DNA from 4 places in the Novosphingobium panipatense genome. Region 1 is predicted to be linked to each of the others. Evidence: predicted binding sites of a transcription regulator. Region 1 holds the regulator's gene; each other region holds the start of a gene.

The links. Region 1 encodes LexA, which represses DNA repair genes until DNA is damaged. Its sites were predicted from a motif close to GTTCCNCNCTTGTTCT; they were not measured.
Region 2: the regulator LexA is predicted to act here: its motif matches at 1,852-1,867, upstream of QOL62_RS05850 (ImuA family protein).
Region 3: the regulator LexA is predicted to act here: its motif matches at 2,970-2,985, upstream of uvrA (excinuclease ABC subunit UvrA).
Region 4: the regulator LexA is predicted to act here: its motif matches at 1,925-1,940, upstream of QOL62_RS02345 (ATP-dependent helicase).

The regions. Positions count from the first base shown of each region.
Region 1 is NZ_FXUI01000007.1:20,391-24,672, forward strand. It holds gene moaC (cyclic pyranopterin monophosphate synthase MoaC) at 1-134, shown strand, start outside; gene QOL62_RS12145 (molybdopterin molybdotransferase MoeA) at 131-1,351, shown strand; gene lexA (transcriptional repressor LexA) at 1,448-2,140, shown strand; gene QOL62_RS12155 (ComEC/Rec2 family competence protein) at 2,188-4,282, opposite strand, start outside.
Region 2 is NZ_FXUI01000003.1:125,568-129,849, forward strand. It holds gene QOL62_RS05845 (DUF6504 family protein) at 1-1,116, opposite strand, end outside; gene QOL62_RS05850 (ImuA family protein) at 1,034-1,831, opposite strand; gene QOL62_RS05855 (GlsB/YeaQ/YmgE family stress response membrane protein) at 1,984-2,238, opposite strand; gene QOL62_RS05860 (DUF4126 domain-containing protein) at 2,274-2,885, opposite strand; tRNA gene QOL62_RS05865 (tRNA-Gly) at 3,030-3,103, opposite strand; gene QOL62_RS05870 (enoyl-CoA hydratase-related protein) at 3,251-4,051, opposite strand; gene QOL62_RS05875 (secondary thiamine-phosphate synthase enzyme YjbQ) at 4,119-4,282, shown strand, end outside.
Region 3 is NZ_FXUI01000001.1:192,670-196,951, reverse strand. It holds gene QOL62_RS00910 (hypothetical protein) at 1-58, opposite strand, end outside; gene uvrA (excinuclease ABC subunit UvrA) at 55-2,958, opposite strand; gene QOL62_RS00900 (hypothetical protein) at 3,217-3,642, shown strand; gene QOL62_RS00895 (hypothetical protein) at 3,823-4,152, shown strand; gene QOL62_RS00890 (ABC1 kinase family protein) at 4,178-4,282, opposite strand, start outside.
Region 4 is NZ_FXUI01000001.1:495,840-500,121, reverse strand. It holds gene QOL62_RS02360 (pseudouridine synthase) at 1-609, shown strand, start outside; gene rsmD (16S rRNA (guanine(966)-N(2))-methyltransferase RsmD) at 606-1,163, shown strand; gene QOL62_RS02350 (hypothetical protein) at 1,191-1,829, opposite strand; gene QOL62_RS02345 (ATP-dependent helicase) at 1,943-4,252, shown strand.

The DNA.
Region 1 (4,282 bases):
CTTCTGTGGCGCTTTTGACAATCTATGACATGGCGAAAGCCTTAGACAAGGGGATGGTCATCGGCGAGGTACGCGTTGTGGAGAAGACGGGGGGGAAATCAGGCCATTGGATTGCGGAAGGCTACAGCGCGTGACGTCGCCGGGGCTGCTCTCTCTTGAAGAAGCGCAGAGCCGGCTTCTGCGCCTCGTCACACCTTTGGCGACCGAACGTGTCGATGTTGAAGGCTCCCTCGGCCGCTATCTGGCCGGAGCCCTCCAGGCACGGCGAACGCAGCCTGCCGCTGATTTATCCGCCATGGACGGGTACGCGGTGAGGCCGGACGACATGGCCGGGCCCTGGCGCGTGGTGGGCGAAAGTGCTGCAGGTCACCCCTACCCGCGAAACTTCGAACGGGGCGAAGCGGTGCGAATCTCAACCGGTGCCCTTCTTCCCGCGGGCTCAGGCGCCGTGATCCTTCAGGAAGATCTCGCGCGCGATGGTGAAGTCATCGCTCTCGCGGGAACGCCGCCGGAGCCGCCGCACAAGCACGTCCGGCGCTGCGGCATGGATTTCAAAGCAGGCGAAGAGATACTGGCGTCGGGAATCCGGATCGGCCCTGCGCAAGCCGCTTTGGCGATGGCGGCCGGTCACAAGCATCTGGCCGTCCACCGTCTTCCCCGCATTGCCATTGTCGACAGCGGTGACGAACTGGCAGCTGATCCGGAATGCTGTGAAGCGCACCAGATCCCCGCAACTAACGGCACGATGCTGGCAGCTCTCGCCGCGCCGCTCGCAAGCGAGATCTTGCGGCTAGGACCAGTTGCCGACACCGTGGAAGATCTCACTGCCGCTCTCGACCGCGCGGCCGGGTGCGACATCATCGTCACGACGGGCGGGGCATCCGTTGGAGATCACGACTTGATACGCCCGGCGCTGGAAAGCTGGGGAGCGGACATCGCTTTCTGGCGGGTCGCCATCAAGCCCGGCAAGCCCATCCTCGTCGCCACGCGTAAGCAGAATGGGCGAGTACAGGTCATACTCGGTCTGCCCGGCAACCCGGTGTCCAGCTACGTCACCGCCTACATGTTTCTCCTGCCGCTTCTCCGGGCAGCAGCGGGTGCGGCCCGGGTGCTGCCCATCCGCTGCAAGGCCAGGATCGCGGCACCGCTTCGCCAGAACGGTCACCGCCGCGAATTCCTGCGCGGCACATGGGATGGTGAATTCGTCTGCCCGAATCCCCTTCAGGACAGCGGAGCACTCTCCTCTCTTGCCGCCAGCAACGCCCTGATCGACCGACTGCCTCTTGCCGAGGCCGCTGTACCGGGGGACGACGTCCATGTCTTCCTGCTGGAGGGTGCCGGTTCGATGTGAAAACGGGTGCAATTCGTTGCTTGCTTGTTCTCCGAATGTTCACTAGGAGAACAGAAGATCGATTTCCCGTTCGCACCCGACGAAAAGGCAGCGACCATGTTGACGCGCAAGCAGCACGAACTGCTCCGGTTCATTCAGACCCGGCTCGACGAAAGCGGCATTTCTCCCAGCTTTGAGGAGATGAAGGAGGCGCTGGATCTCAAGTCGAAGTCCGGGGTGCACCGGCTCATCTCCGCGCTTGAGGAGCGTGGCTTCATTCGACGCCTGCCCAACAGGGCCCGCGCTCTCGAGGTCCTGCGTCAGCCGGATGACGCGAGCCTTCGCGCTACGCGCCCCGCCATGGCGGCGAACAGCAATGACCAGTCAGCGCCGGCCACCAGTCGTCCCGCCGCGCAACCCGCCAATGACGTCATCGAAATCCCTCTGCACGGCCGGATCGCCGCTGGCGTTCCCATCGAGGCGCTGGAAGGGCAGTCGACCTTGCCGGTACCTGCAGCGCTGCTGGGCACCGGGGAACATTATGCGCTTGAGGTTTCAGGCGATTCGATGATCGAAGCTGGCATACTGGACGGCGACTTTGCGCTGGTGAAGCGCACCAGCTCCGCCCGGGACGGTGAAATTGTGGTCGCGCTGGTCCGCGGCGAAGAAGCGACGCTCAAGTACCTTCGTCGCGAAGCCGGCATGGTTCGGCTGGACCCTGCGAATGCCGCTTATGAACCGCAGATCTACGGACCGGACGAGGTTGAGGTCCAAGGCAAGCTGGCAGGTTTGCTCCGCCGTTATCACTGAACAAAACCTCGTTCGATGACGGACGTTGAGGAACAGGATGCGGCGACTTAAGGCCGCCGCGGCCTGTCCAAGGCGTCGGGACGCCTTACCCACCACCCATGTTCTCCCTGGGTTTGAGCGACGGTGTCGATCCTCTGCTCACCCAGGTGGATAGCAAGTCCTCCGCTTTGTTTCAGACTGCGGCGGTCGGCTTTAAACCACCGGGGGCGGCAACTCCTGGGCAGCCAGCGATCCGCTATGACGATATCGCTGCGCTCACATGCGGCGGCAAGCGCGCGCTCGGGGACGGTATCGCGTCCGCGTGACAAGAGCAGTCGCCAGTTCCTGCCCTCACGTACGATGGTGAAGGTGCAGAAGTCCTGGTTGCAACGGGCATTCGGCCAGCGAGCCAGAGAAAGAGGTTCCGCTTCCATGCCGGTAAATTCCATCAGGTTGTCGCGCACGAAGCCGCCGTCGCTGTTCCTGAGGAGGAACAACCGCTGCCCGCCCTCCTCCACCACGCCGACCTGTCGGCCGTCGCCCGGCACGAGAATGTCTGCAGACGGTGACATGGCCAACAGGAAGGCTCCGCCTAGCGCCGGGGGCAGGCCAAGCCAGCGCACACGACCGCTCCATAAGCCGAGCCACAGTCCGCCGAGGATGAAGACGAGGAATGCGCCGTTGCCGGTCGCAGGCAGCAGGTTGACGGCTCCTGGCAGCGAAGCGAACGTATGGGCAAGTGCCAGCAGGGCCTCGATGGCGTGGGCGGCCAACCACCAGAGGGGGGTTCCCGCTCCGACGAGATCCAGCAGAAGCGCTCCGGCCAGCAGAGGCATGACAATGAAGGTCGTAAGCGGAATTGCCACCACATTGGCGAGCGCGCCGTATACGCCGGCGCGGTGGAAGTGAAAAAGCCCGATCGGCATCAGCGCCAGATCGATGACGATGCCGGTCACAAGCAGCAAGACCAGGCTGCGCAGAGCGCGGATGATCAACGCCTCGTCTCGTGGCGCCATGAAGCGGCGAACCGGCGCTGCCCCGCTGATCGCAACCAGGGCGAGGACCGCCCCGAAGCTCATCTGAAAGCTCGGACCCATCACCGCTTCTGGCCAGAGCATCATGACGCAGAAGGCCGCCACCGCCAGCATCCGCAGCGACAAAGGCTCACGCCCGAGCGCGAGGGCGATCAGCACCAGCAAGGCACCCACGCAGGACCGCACGGTCGGCACTTCCGCCCCTGAGATTAGCGTGTAGCCGATGCCCGCCAGCGCACCGCCGCCCGCGGCGAGAACGGGCAGCCGGACTCTGAGCGCCAGCCACGGGAACAGCGCAGCAAGCCGCAGGACCAGAAGATACACGGCGCCCACAAGAGCGCTCACATGCAGGCCGCTGATGGAGAGAAGGTGCGCGAGGCCTGAGTCCCGCATCGCCTGATCATCCACAGCCACTATGCCACCCCGGTCACCCGTTACAAAGGCGGCCGCAAGCCCTGAGGCGCTTTCGCCGATCCGGCTGCGGACGTGGTCCGTAAGCTTCTGGCGCAGTTCGGCAAGCCGTCCCGCCGGGCGGCCCCGCTCAACATGTAGCACCGGGCCGAGAACCGACCCGGTCGCAGCGATGCCGGAAAACCACGCCGTGCGGGCGAAGTTGTAAGCACCCGGCAGCATTGGCGGCGCAGGCGGCATCAACCTTCCTTGAAAGCGGATCACGTCCCCCGTCTGCAGCCGCAGGTGGGATCCATCGCGAGCCCGATTGACGCGGATCTTGATTGCACGGCCCGAATCTGTGGTAGGATCGCGCATAGCCAGCAGCAGGCGATCGCGGCCCCGGGCGGGTTGCGGCTCTATACCAAGCAACCGGCCTTCGAAGACACCGGAGATTGGCCGCTCGATCGGCGCTGCTCCAACCAGTTCCGACCGGACCCACGCTACCGATAGGCCACCCGCCATTATCAACACTACCGCAGTCGTCCCTCGGAGAAGATAAGGGTAAGTCTGACGGGCGGAAAAGGACGCGGAGCCAGTTGCAATGAACGCAAGGGCGATGCCCAGGAAGGCTGCCCACCAGATGGGCGTAGGCAACGCAAACCAGGCGGTTATCCCCGCACCGAAGGCGACGGAGAGCCACGGTCCCTGCTCGAATCCTGCTTGGTGAAGAAATCTT
Region 2 (4,282 bases), on a different contig from region 1:
CTGCAGGACGGTTGCGAGGTCATCGACCAGATCGGCAATGACCTGCGCGATGCTCTCGGGCGTGCCGATTGGTTCAAGAAACTGGCGCGTGACCCGGGGCGCCTCCACGGGAAGGACCGGCGTGATCGGCTCCGCCACGCTTCCGCGCGCCTGGTCGAGCCGCTCCACCGTGCGAAGACCGAGCCTGCGCGCCAGCGGGCCTCGAGGCATAGGGTAGAGGTCTGCTATCCGTTCCAGCCCGAACCGGGCGGCGGCGGTCAGGGCTTCGGGTTGCAACCGCAGGGCGGCAAGCGGAAGGTCAGCCATCGCCTCGGCCTCCTTTCCGGAAGGCAGCAGGGTCATGGCCGCGCTGCCGAAGCGCGCCAGAGCGTGTGCCGCCCCCGGCGTACCCGCGACGGCAATCCGCACGGTAAGCCCCAGACGGTTCATGAAGGCGGTGAGCCTGCGGCAGAAGCGCTCCTCGCCTCCGAACAGATGAGTCGTCCCGGTGAGGTCGAGCCACAGCCCGTCCGCCCCCGACACGCTTGCCGTGGGCGTCCATTGCCGTGCCGCATGAAGGGCCAGCCGGTCGAGCAGGGCGCGATCGGCTGCGGGCTCGGCCTCGCGAACGTCCAGATCGGCAATCAGCGCCCGCGCGTGCGCTGCCGTCATGCCGGGATAGAGCCCGAGTTCGAGAGCAAGCGGACAGGCGGAACTGATCACCTCGCGCTGCCCCTCCCGCAGGATCAGGACCATGGGGCGGCCCCAGGCCAGGCCGGGACCGGGCGCCGGGGCTGTCATGGCAGCGGCTTCATCCCGATGCCTTGCCTTGAAGGGGTGCCCCGCCGGTTCGCTGCGCCGTCCCATCTCGCGCATCGTCGGACGCTGATGCGCCGGTAATCGGTCGAGGTCCGACTGAGAAGGGCGACGCCCGGATGCGTCGTCGCGTGCCCAGCGTGCCCCCGGACGCCAGCCGCCGCCCCGCGGCACGGAGCAGGCGCCCGGATCGTCGTCGATGGGGTCGGCGAGGCGGGGCCTTGCCGGCGCGGAGCCTTCAAGCGGCGTGGCTGGCCGCTCTTTCCTGCGCAGCCGCTCGATCGGCAGCTGAGGCAGGAAGAGCGAGGCGACCCTCGGCATCGCACGCCTCCAGTTCGAGAGTGAAAGGATTGCCGTTCCGCTGGCGGACCAATTCCACCTGCCAGCGAGCCCTGCCAACTCCCGGCCAGGGCAGGCGTTCGGACGCGAGGCACCCGATGCGCCAGCGTGTCATGGCAGAGGAGGGCGTGCGCAGCGGACATCCCTCGCGAGAGCGGTGCCGGCGATAGAGCAGCATCGGCGTCTGGCCATCGGAGGCGGCCAGTTGAAGGCGGCGCGTGGCCGTCATGTCTGCAGCCTTCACTTCCGCCACGACACAGGCCAGCGAACCGTCTCGCAAGGCATCTTCCGCCATGGCGAGAACTTCGGCGTCCTTGCGCCCCTGGCCGTAAAGGACTTTCCCCGGGTTCAGCCCGACTTGCTCCAGCCCCGGGGCATAAAGGTCAAAGGCGGTGACAGCCCACAGCATCGTCGAGTTCGGATGTGTGGCGAACCGACCCGCGACACCCGCAAGGAACAGCGTTGCGGCGGCGTCGTCGTTCAGGCTTGCGGTGGCGGCGGCAACTTCATGCAGGCCGCTGGAATCAAGCCCCGCGTCGGCCAGCTGGCCGTCGATCTCCGGCAGGTCGAAGGGAAGCGCCGGACAGTTGGCCGGACGGACGCTTGCAAGCTCCTGGCGCAGTGTGGCCAGCGTTTCTGCGCAGGACGGAGGCGCAGATGCGCGTCTGGTCGAGGGGGTGGGGGGTAGGGCAGGCATGGATCAGCATCGACTCGGTTGTTCCCTATATGTTCTACCGAGTCAGCCATTCCGTCAAGCAAGTCTCCGGCGTTGAGTGGGGGATAGAATCGCAACGGAACGCTGCGGGGCACCCCTGAGGAATGCCCCGTGCTCGTTTCCGGTGCCGGTATTCAGGCGGCGCGCCCCCTCATCATGCGATAGATCCACAAGAGGATGATGGCGCCCACGGTCGCCAGCAGGATGTTGATGATGTTCCCGCCACCAAGGCCAAGCAGGCTGCCGAGGAAACCGCCCAGAAGACCCCCGGCGATACCGATCAGGATGGTGACGATGATCCCGCCCGGGTCACGGCCGGGCATGATCCACTTGGCCAAGATACCGGCGATCAGGCCGACGATGATCCAACCAAGGATTCCGTATTCCATATCTTCTCTCCTGCTAACGAACCTTGTCTTACGCGCTAGGAAACACCTCCATTCGCAGGTGGCTCCATGTGGAAGCGATTTGTGGCAGCCCGCGCCGGTCGCATCCGTCTCAGAAGGCGGCGCAGAACGAGGAGAACGGCCACAGCCGTGACTGTCAGGAAGACGGCGATGATGGTGGCGACTACAGGATTGGCGAAGGCCAGCACCAGCATCGTGCCCGTGACCGTATCTTCGGTGAGCGACACGGCGACATTGCTGACAGGTTCGGGGCTGGTGTTGACCACCGCCCGGGTTCCCGCCTTCGCCCCGTGGGCCAACAAGGCTGCGCTGCCGCCAGGCAGAAGGCCGACGATCTGCCAGGCGGGATCGGCGGGGTCGACGATGGTCAGGGCCAGCAGCGCGCCGCCCACAGGACGTATGAAGGTATGCACGCCATCCCAGACAGAATCGACCCACGCGATCTTGTCCGCCAGGAACTCCGCCGCCAATCCCAGCCCGGAGGCGCCAAGAACCCAGGGACTTGCGAGAACAGCCAATCCGCCGAGATGCTCGGGCATGGCGATCCAGCCCGCCTTCATCGCCAATCCCGTGGCAAAAACACAAAGGTACAGTCGCCACCCGGACAACAAGCTGACACTGCTTGCCAAGCCAATGAGCGAAAGCGCGTCTATAGCGGCCTCCCTGTACGGACAGGGATCATAGCTGGTCCGGATTCGCTTGACCAGAACTTTGCCCGCCGCCTGCAGCGTCGGTCACTCCGGATTTTTGTCCGTGATCTCGATCGGGAAATCTGGAGCGGGTGAAGGGAATCGAACCCTCGTCGTAAGCTTGGGAAGCTTCTGCTCTACCATTGAGCTACACCCGCGTCCGTTGACCTGCGTCATCTCAGGCGCGCCGTTCAGTGGCATGACCACTAAGGCGCAGGCCTAGTGCCACGGCGAGGGCGGGGCCGTCAACTTACCTTTTAACTCCATGCCACCTGCCCCCCGTGCCTTACCGTAGCGTGAGGCGCTCAGCCCGGCTCGGCCCAGACCGGCGTCCGCTTCTCGAAGAGCGCCTTGCCGCCTTCGCGGGCATCCGGGCCCGTGAGCATCTGCCGCACTTCGGGAAGAGCGAACATCTCGCGGTTCGACACTTCCATGCCGAACTCGTGGTAAGACTTCATCACGGCCTTGGTGGCCACGATCGATGCCGGAGAGCAGGCGAGGATCTCGTCCGCCCAGCGTCGGGCGCAGGCAAGCAGGTCGCCATCGGCAGCCACTTCGGCGACCAGTCCCCAGTCGCGCGCCTGGGCGGCGGTGATGCGGCGAGCGGTGAGCAGCATGGCATGGGCACGCTTGGGCCCCAACTCCTGGACGATCCGCTGGATACCGCCGCCCAGCGCGGCAAGCCCGACTTTCGGCTCCGTCAGACCGAACGTCGCACACGGTGCGGCCACGATGATGTCGCACGCCAGCGCCGCTTCGAACCCGCCGCCAAGGGCAAGCCCGTTTACTGCGGCGATCACCGGCTTGCGACGCTCGAAGCGCCAGGTCAGCCCCGCAAATCCTGTCCGCGCAAGAGGCATGCCCCGGTACGAGCGCGGATCGTCAGGCGCGGCGGGTGAGCGCAGATCGGCACCGGCGGAGAACGCCTTGTCGCCTGCACCGGTGAGGATCGCCACCCACAGCGCCGGATCCGCTTCAAACCGGTCGAACACCTCGGCCAATTCGAAATTAGCGCCAGCATGGAGGGCATTGCGCATCTCGGGCCGGTCGATCGTCACCATCATGACGTGGCCGTCAATGGCGACCTTGCAGAACTGCGTGTCCATTCCAATCCTCTCGTTGCGATGCACCGCGGTTGCAACCGGCGGCGGGTATCGGCAGGATCGTGGCGCAATGAGACAGGCAACGACCATCCTTTCCTTCCAGACAGCGGGCCGTGGCTTCATCGATATCACAACGGCGATGGAGGAGTGGCTCGCGGGAACCGGCATCGGGGAGGGTCTGCTCACCCTGCTATGCCGCCACACCTCCGCCTCCCTGCTCATTCAGGAGAATGC
Region 3 (4,282 bases), on a different contig from region 1:
GGAGGGCGGCGACGAACTCGGGCCGGTAGCCGGAGTTGGCGTCCCCCTCCCCGTTCATTTCGCCCAGCTTCCCAACAGCGGCTTCAGGTATTGACCCGTGAAGCTGCGCGGTTCCTTCACCACATCCTCCGGCGTGCCTTCGGCGACGATCTCGCCGCCGCGGACGCCGCCTTCGGGGCCCATGTCGATGATCCAGTCGGCGGTCTTGATGACGTCGAGGTTGTGTTCGATCACGACCACCGAGTTGCCCTGGTCGACCAGGCGGTGGAGCACTTCGAGGAGCTTGCGCACGTCTTCGAAGTGGAGGCCGGTGGTGGGTTCGTCGAGGATGTAGAGCGTCTGACCGGTGGAGCGGCGAGCGAGTTCCTTCGCGAGTTTGACGCGCTGCGCCTCGCCGCCCGAGAGGGTCGTCGCCTGCTGGCCGACCTTGACGTAGCCGAGGCCCACCTCGTTCAGCATGTGCATACGATCGCGGATCGGGGGGACGGCCTTGAAGAACTCTTCGGCGTCCTCGATCGTCATGTCGAGCACGTCGGCGATGGACATGCCCTTGAACTTCACTTCCAGCGTTTCGCGGTTGTAGCGTTTGCCGTGGCATTCCTCGCAGGTCACGTAGACGTCGGGAAGGAAATGCATCTCGATCTTGATGAGGCCGTCGCCCTGGCACGCTTCGCAGCGGCCGCCCTTGACGTTGAAGCTGAAGCGGCCGGGCTTGTACCCGCGCGCCTGGGATTCCGGCAGGCCGGCGAACCAGTCGCGGATCTGGGTGAAGGCGCCGGTGTACGTGGCCGGGTTGGAGCGCGGCGTCCGGCCGATGGGCGACTGGTCGATCTCGATGACCTTGTCGCACTTTTCCAGCCCGGTGATCCGGTCGTGTGCGCCGGCGATCACCCGTGCGCCGTTCAGCTGCCGCGAGGCGCCCGCCTGCAGCGTGTCGATGGTGAGCGAGGACTTGCCAGAGCCCGAAACCCCCGTCACGCAGCAGAAGGTGCCGAGCGGGAACTTCGCGGTCACGCCGGTCAGGTTGTTGGCGCGCGCGTTCTCTACGCAAACGAAGTGGCCGTTGCCCTTGCGGCGTTCGGTGGGCACCTCGATCCGGCGAGTACCGTTGAGGTACTGTGCGGTAAGGCTGTTCTTGCTCTTGAGCACCTGCTTGAGCGTGCCTTCGGCAACGACCTCGCCGCCGTGGACGCCCGCGCCGGGGCCGAGATCTACGAGGTAGTCGGCGGTGCGGATCGCATCCTCGTCATGCTCCACCACGATGACCGTGTTGCCGAGGTCGCGCAGCCGCTTGAGGGTTTCGAGCAGCATGTCGTTGTCGCGCTGGTGAAGGCCGATGCTTGGCTCGTCGAGCACGTAGAGCACGCCCGAGAGGCCGGAGCCGATCTGGCTGGCGAGGCGGATGCGCTGGCTCTCACCGCCGGAGAGGGTGCCGCTGGTCCGGTCGAGGTTGAGGTAGTCCAGGCCGACGTTGTTGAGAAAGCCCAGCCGTTCGTTGATCTCCTTGAGGATGGCGTGCGCGATCTGTCGCTGCTGGTTGGTGAGCCTGTCTTCCAGCCCGCCGAACCACGCGAAGGCGTCCGCCACGGAGAGGCGCGCGGCGTCCGCGATGTCGCTGCCCGCCACCTTGACCGAAAGCGCCTCCGGCTTGAGGCGCTTGCCGTGGCAGGTCTCGCACGGCTGCGCGGTCTGGTACTTGGCCAGTTCCTCGCGCATGAAGGCGCTGTCGGTCTGGATCATGCGGCGGTTGAGATTGCCGATTACGCCTTCGAACGGCTTGTTGACGGTGTATTCCTTGCGCCCGTCCTTGAAGGTGAGCGGCACCGCCTTGCCGCCGGTGCCGTAGAGGATCACCAGCTTGACCTCGCCGGGCAGTTCGTCCCACGGCGTCGTCAGCGCGAAGCCGAAGTGTGCGGCAAGGCTGGAGAGCACCTGCATATAGTAGGGGCTGGGCGGGTTGGACTTGGCCCAGGGGACGACCGCCCCCTGCTTGAGCGTCAGATGCTCGTTGGGAACGACCAACTGGGGATCGAACAGCAGCTTCTCGCCAAGGCCGTCGCAGGCCGGACAGGCGCCTTGCGGCGCGTTGAACGAGAACAGGCGCGGCTCGATCTCTTCGATGGTGAAGCCGCTGACAGGGCAGGCGAACTTCTCGGAGAAGACGATGCGGTTGGCGGGCAGGCCCGCGCCCTTGAGGTTGGTGCCCTCCCCGCCTTCTTCCCGGCCCGGCACGATGCCATCGGCCAGGTCGACGTAGGCCAAGCCGTCCGCCAGCTTGAGCGCCTGCTCGAAGCTGTCGGCCAGGCGGGTCTGGATACCGTCTTTCACCGCGATGCGATCCACCACGACCTCGATGTCGTGCTTGAACTTCTTGTCGAGCGCGGGGGCATCCTCGATCGCGTAGAACTCGCCGTCGATGCGCACGCGGGTGTAGCCCGCCTTCTGCCACTCGGCCAGTTCCTTGCGATATTCCCCCTTGCGGCCGCGCACCACGGGGGCGAGCAGGTAGAGGCGCGTGCCTTCCGGCAGGGCCATCACCCGGTCGACCATGTTCGACACCGTCTGCGCCTCGATCGGGAGGCCTGTGGCCGGGGAATAGGGCACGCCCACGCGCGCCCAGAGCAGGCGCATGTAATCCCAGATCTCGGTCACGGTGGCGACGGTGGAGCGCGGGTTGCGGCTCGTCGTCTTCTGCTCGATCGAGATCGCGGGCGAGAGGCCGTCGATATGCTCGACATCGGGCTTCTGCATCATCTCGAGGAACTGGCGCGCATAGGCGCTCAAGGATTCCACGTAGCGGCGCTGCCCTTCGGCGTAGATCGTGTCGAAGGCGAGGCTGGACTTGCCCGAACCCGAAAGCCCGGTGATGACGATCAGCTTCTCACGCGGGAGCGCGATGTCGAAGCCCTTGAGGTTATGCTCGCGCGCACCGCGCACCGTGATGTGGGAGAGACTCATGGGAAGGCTGTGTTCCAGATTTGTTCGCGGCCATCAAGGGCGCTTCGCGGGTTTTCGCTTAGATGGGATCTACGCAGGTCAAGGCAAGGGACGGCGGGGAAATGGAAATTTGGCGGCGGCGGTATTGCGGGGGGCACGCGGCGCCTCGTCGTTCGTCAGCAACGGCTGAGAGGGTGAAGCGGTTGCCCAGCGGATACCGGCCGGCTCCCGGGCGTTCGTCCCGCTACGAACCCTTGGCCAACGACACAGGAGAAAGCCATGCGCCCGATCCCCAGCCTCGCTGCCACTCTTGCAGCCCTCGCCCTGACCGTGCCCGCCACGGCGCAGGAGCCGACCGCGCGAACAACCGCTCAGACGGTAGACGCACCCGCATCAAGCCGGCCCGAACCGGGCAACCCCGAAGAGAAACGGCGTATCCTGAACGCGCAGCAGGCCGAAGCGGCACAGCGGCAGGTCGCAGCAAATTCCGCAAGCGAGGCGCAGCACGAAGCCGCGCTTGCCCTTAACGAGATGAAGATCCGCCGCGACACACAGGCTTACGCGAACACGCTGCACGCGCACGATGAGGCAGTCGGAGCCTACCGCGCCAGCCGCGACCAGTGGGAGGTGCGCACCAAGGCCTGCTGGGACGGCGATGCGGTAAAGTGCCCCCCCGAACCCGCCGTACCCGGCACCACCCGCTGAGGCCCGTCGCCCGGCTCCGGGCCTCGAATCGCGAGGCCCGCCTGCTTCTGCGATGAACCGCTCGTCGCATCCGCTTTGCAACCGCCACCCCAAAGAGGCAAACGCAACTCGTCAGGTTGATGAGGGTGGCGGTTCATGCGGGTTGCGCGTTCGGTTCTGGCTCTGGCCCTTGTCACGTGCATGAGTATTCCGGCGCCGCTGTTCGCGGATGATCCCCGCGATGCGGCGATGACCCCGGAAGCGATCGCCAAGGACGCCGCCACGATCCGCCGCCTCAACCGGGAGCAACTGGATTACGTGCGCCGTCGCGATGCCGGCTATGCGCAAGCGTGGCGCGATCACGAGGCGGCCCGGGATAGCGGCAGCCGCTACGCACGGGACAGGCGCGCGTACGAGGAGGGCCAGGCGGACTATGCGGCGCAGCGCCGCCAGTACGAGCGCGACATGCGCGCCTGGCGCAAGGACGTCGCCGCCTGCAACGCCGGTAACTACAACCGCTGCGCCCGTTAAGCGCGGCCCGCCGCCGGCAAGCTCTCTACATCAAAGCCACGAGCAGCGACGCGACCGCGTGCAGCACGATGGCAGCCCCTACGAACGTCCCCGCATGACGGATGGCACGCGCCGTCCCTTCGCTCTGTGT
Region 4 (4,282 bases), on a different contig from region 1:
AGCCTTCAGGGCATCACGGTGGACGGCACCCCCGTCCGCGACCCGGAAAGCACGCGCCTCTTCCTGTTCCACAAGCCCGGCGGCCTTATCACCGCCGAGCGCGATCCTGCCGGGCGCCCGACGATCTACACCGCGTTGCGCAATGCCCTGCCGCCGGGCGCTGGCCGCGTAATGCCGATCGGCCGCCTCGACCTCAACACCGAAGGGTTGCTGCTGCTCACCAACGACGGCGAGTTCAAGCGCCAGCTCGAGTTGCCGGCGACCGGCGTGCCCCGCACGTACCGCGCCCGCACCTTCGGCGACATCACGCAGGCGCAGCTTGAGGATCTCATGGAAGGCATCGAGGTGGACGGCGTGATCTACGGCCGCATCGACGCCAATATGGAGCGCCGGACCGGCCGCAACCAGTGGATCGAGATGACGCTGACCGAAGGCAAGAACCGTGAGGTGCGCCGCGTTCTCGAAGCGCTCGGCCTTCAGGTCAGCCGGCTGATCCGCGTTGCCTACGGTCCCTTCCGTCTTGGCGATCTGCCCAAAGGCGCCGCGGGCGAAATCAGCCAGCGCGATCTGGAGAACTTCCGCCGTACCCTGCCGGAGAGCAAGGCGTGAGCGGCAACCTGCGCATCATCGCGGGTGAGTGGCGCGGACGCAAGCTGGCCGCGCCGGAGGGTGACACCACCCGCCCGACGGCCGATCGCACGCGTGAGACGCTCTTCTCGATGCTGGTGAGCCGCCTTGGCGACTTCGACGGGCTCAAGGTGGCGGATCTCTTCGCCGGATCCGGAGCACTCGGCCTCGAGGCGCTTTCGCGCGGTGCCGCGCATTGCCTCTTCGTGGATCAGGACGCCGGGGCGATTCGTGCAATCCGCCGCAACATCTCCAACCTGCAGGCACAGGCGCGCAGTGATGTGCGCGCGTCGTCCGTGCTTTCGCTCGGGCCGGCGAAGGAGCCTCTGGACCTCGTGCTTCTGGACCCGCCCTACGACACCGGGGCGGGAAGCGTCGCCATAGACAAGCTCGCCCGGCTGGGCTGGATCGGCGAGAGCACCTGGGTCAGCCTGGAAACCGCGAAGGGAGAAAGCGTCTCCCTGCGCGGCTTCGAGGCGGATGCCACACGCGATGTCGGCAAGGCGCGGCTGCACCTGCTTCGCCGCGTCGCCTGACCCGGCTGGCCCGGCTGGCTCGACCGCTTACTTGCCGCCGGGATTACGGCAGTTGTCCGTGACGGTTTTCGTGCAGCGTGGATATTCCTTGTCCATGGCGGTCGCGGGCGGCGGGGTCAGCGCACCTTTGTAGGGGCCGCCCTGGTACGATGGGTCCGCCGGCATCGCAGGAGGCGCCGCCTGGCCGGCGGCCCGGGGATCGGGCACACCTGTCGTCGGCATGCCCTGTCCCGGCGGGTTCGCTTGTCCCGGCGGGGTTGTGGGCGTTTCGCCGCGCAGCTGCTGGACAACCGAATTCCAGGCGGTTTGCCGCTGCTCGGGTGTCATTTGGTAGATCTGCCCGCGCTGGTCTGGCGTCAGCGCCCAGTAGCCTTTCTGCTGTTCGGCATTGAGCGTCCAGTAGTAGACCTTGTAATCGTTAGGCCAGCTTTCGTAATCCCTGCGTTGATCGGGCGTCCACGCGTCGTAGAGGCCCCGCTGCTCCGTTGTCAGCGTCGGCGCAGGAGCGCCGGTAGTGGCGGACGTGATCGGCGGCGACGGCTTGGCCGGCGGACTCGCCGGCATGTCCATCGGCCGAGGCTGGGTTGCCCCGCTCTGCGCCTGAAGCATGGCCGGAGCCGCCAGAAGGCTGAGAGCACCACAACTTGCGAGCAAAACCTTGCGCATTCTCACTCTCCGTTATCGTTACGCTGCCTCAATGACGAAAGGCACCGACAATCGTTCCGGAGGCGCGACGAACCGGGCTTGCGCCGAGCCACTCCGTTCCCTAGTTGTTCACGGTGAACAATCCTTACTTCCCTCCTGCTAGCGATTCCGACGCGGATCAGAACGATCCGCTCATCAGCGGCTTGAACGCGCCGCAGCGCGACGCTGTTCTCACCACCGAAGGGCCTGTGCTGATGCTGGCCGGCGCGGGCACCGGGAAAACGGCCGCCCTCACCGCACGGCTTGCTCATCTTGTCCGCAGCCGCCTCGCCTGGCCCAGTGAAATCCTCTGCGTCACCTTCACGAACAAGGCCGCGCGCGAAATGCGCGAGCGTGTGGGACACCTGATCGGCCCGGCCGTCGAAGGCATGCCCTGGCTCGGCACCTTCCACTCCATCGCCGCCAAGATGCTGCGCCGCCATGCTGAGCTGGTAGGCCTGCAGTCGAACTACACGATCATCGACACGGACGATCAACTGCGCCTGCTCAAGCAGTTGATCCAGGCCGAAGGCTTGGACGAGAAGCGCTGGCCCGCCCGGCAGCTCGCCGGCTGCATCGATCGCTGGAAGAATCGCGGTCTCAACCCCGGCGATCTCGATGCCGGGGAGAGCGAAGCCTATGCAAACGGTAAAGGGCAGAAGTTCTATCAGCTTTACCAGGAGCGGCTGCGGGCGGTGAACGCCTGTGACTTCGGCGATCTCCTGCTGCACATGCTGAACATCCTGCGCACCAATCGCGATGTGCTGGAACAGTATCAACAGCGCTTCAAGTACGTCATGGTGGACGAATACCAGGACACCAACCAGGTGCAGTACCTATGGCTGCGTCTGATCGCGCAGGGCCGCCAGAACATCTGCGTCGTTGGGGACGACGACCAGTCCATCTATTCCTGGCGCGGCGCCGAAGTGGCGAACATCCTGCGTTTCGAAAAGGATTTCCCCGGCGCCAAGGTCATCCGGCTTGAACAGAATTACCGTTCTACGCCGCAGATCCTGGCCGCCGCCTCCGGGCTCATCAACGAGAACAGCGAGCGCCTAGGCAAGACTCTCTGGACCGAGCGTCACGCCGGAGACAAGGTCCGCGTGATCGGTGTCTGGGATGGGCCGGAGGAGGCGCGCCGCGTCGGCGACGAGATCGAACGCCTTGAGCGCGAGGGCGCTCCGCTCGATCAGATCGCAATCCTCGTGCGCGCGCAATATCAGACCCGCGAGTTCGAAGACCGCTTCATCTCGATCGGTATGAAGTACCGGATCGTTGGCGGCTTCCGCTTCTATGAGCGGGCCGAGATCCGCGATGCCCTCGCGTACTTGCGAGTCATCGCCCAATCGGCCGACGACTTGGCGTTCGAACGGATCTACAACGCGCCCAAGCGCGGCCTCGGCGCCAAGGCGCTGGAGGCCTTGCACACGCTGGCCCGCCGACGCGGCATCCCGCTCGCTCACGCCGCCATCGAAATCGCGGACACGGACGAGCTTCCGGCCCGCGCCCGCAACACCTTCCTTTCCCTGATGCGCGACTTCGCCCGCTGGCGAGACCTGTCGGCGACGGTCGGCCCGGCAGACCTCCTGCGCACGGTCATGGACGAAAGCGGCTACACCGATGCCCTGCAGGCGGAAAAAACCGCCGAGGCCAACGGCCGCCTTGAAAACCTGGTCGAGCTTGCGCGGGCGATGGAGGAATACGACAGCCTTGGCGACTTCCTCGAGCACGTCAGCCTCGTCATGGACAACGAGAACGCGGCGGATGAGGAAAAGGTCACGATCATGACCATGCACGCCGCGAAGGGACTGGAATTCGACAACGTCTTTCTACCCGGCTGGGAAGAGGGCGTGTTCCCCTCGCAACGCGCGCTCGATGAGGGAGGCCTTGCCAGCCTCGAGGAGGAGCGCCGGCTCGCCTACGTGGCGATCACGCGCGCACGGCGCAAGTGCACCATTCTCCATGCCGCCAACCGCCGCATATACGGCCAGTGGACAAGTTCGATCCCCTCGCGCTTCATCGCCGAACTGCCGGACGATCATGTCGAAAGCGAGACGACGCTTACCGGCGGCGCCTCGTTGTGGCGCGCGCAGTGGTCGGAGCACACCGATCCCTTCGCGGACGTGGCGCGCCTGCAGCCATCGCGCACGGTCACCCGGGGGCCGGGCTGGCAACGCGCCGCCAGCCGCGAGTACGACGCGACGCCGCGCCGGGTCGCGGAATCCACCCGCAGCGCCGCCAGCTTCGCCGCCAAGCCGCGCACCGACGTCGCCGTGGGCGATCGCGTTTTCCACGAGAAGTTCGGCTATGGCGCGGTGCTCGCCCAGGAAGGCAACAAGCTTGAAATCGCGTTCGAACAGGCCGGGACCAAGCGCGTGCTCGACAGCTTCGTAAAGCCGGCATGACCGGCGGCGGGCCTGATCCGGTGCCCGCCG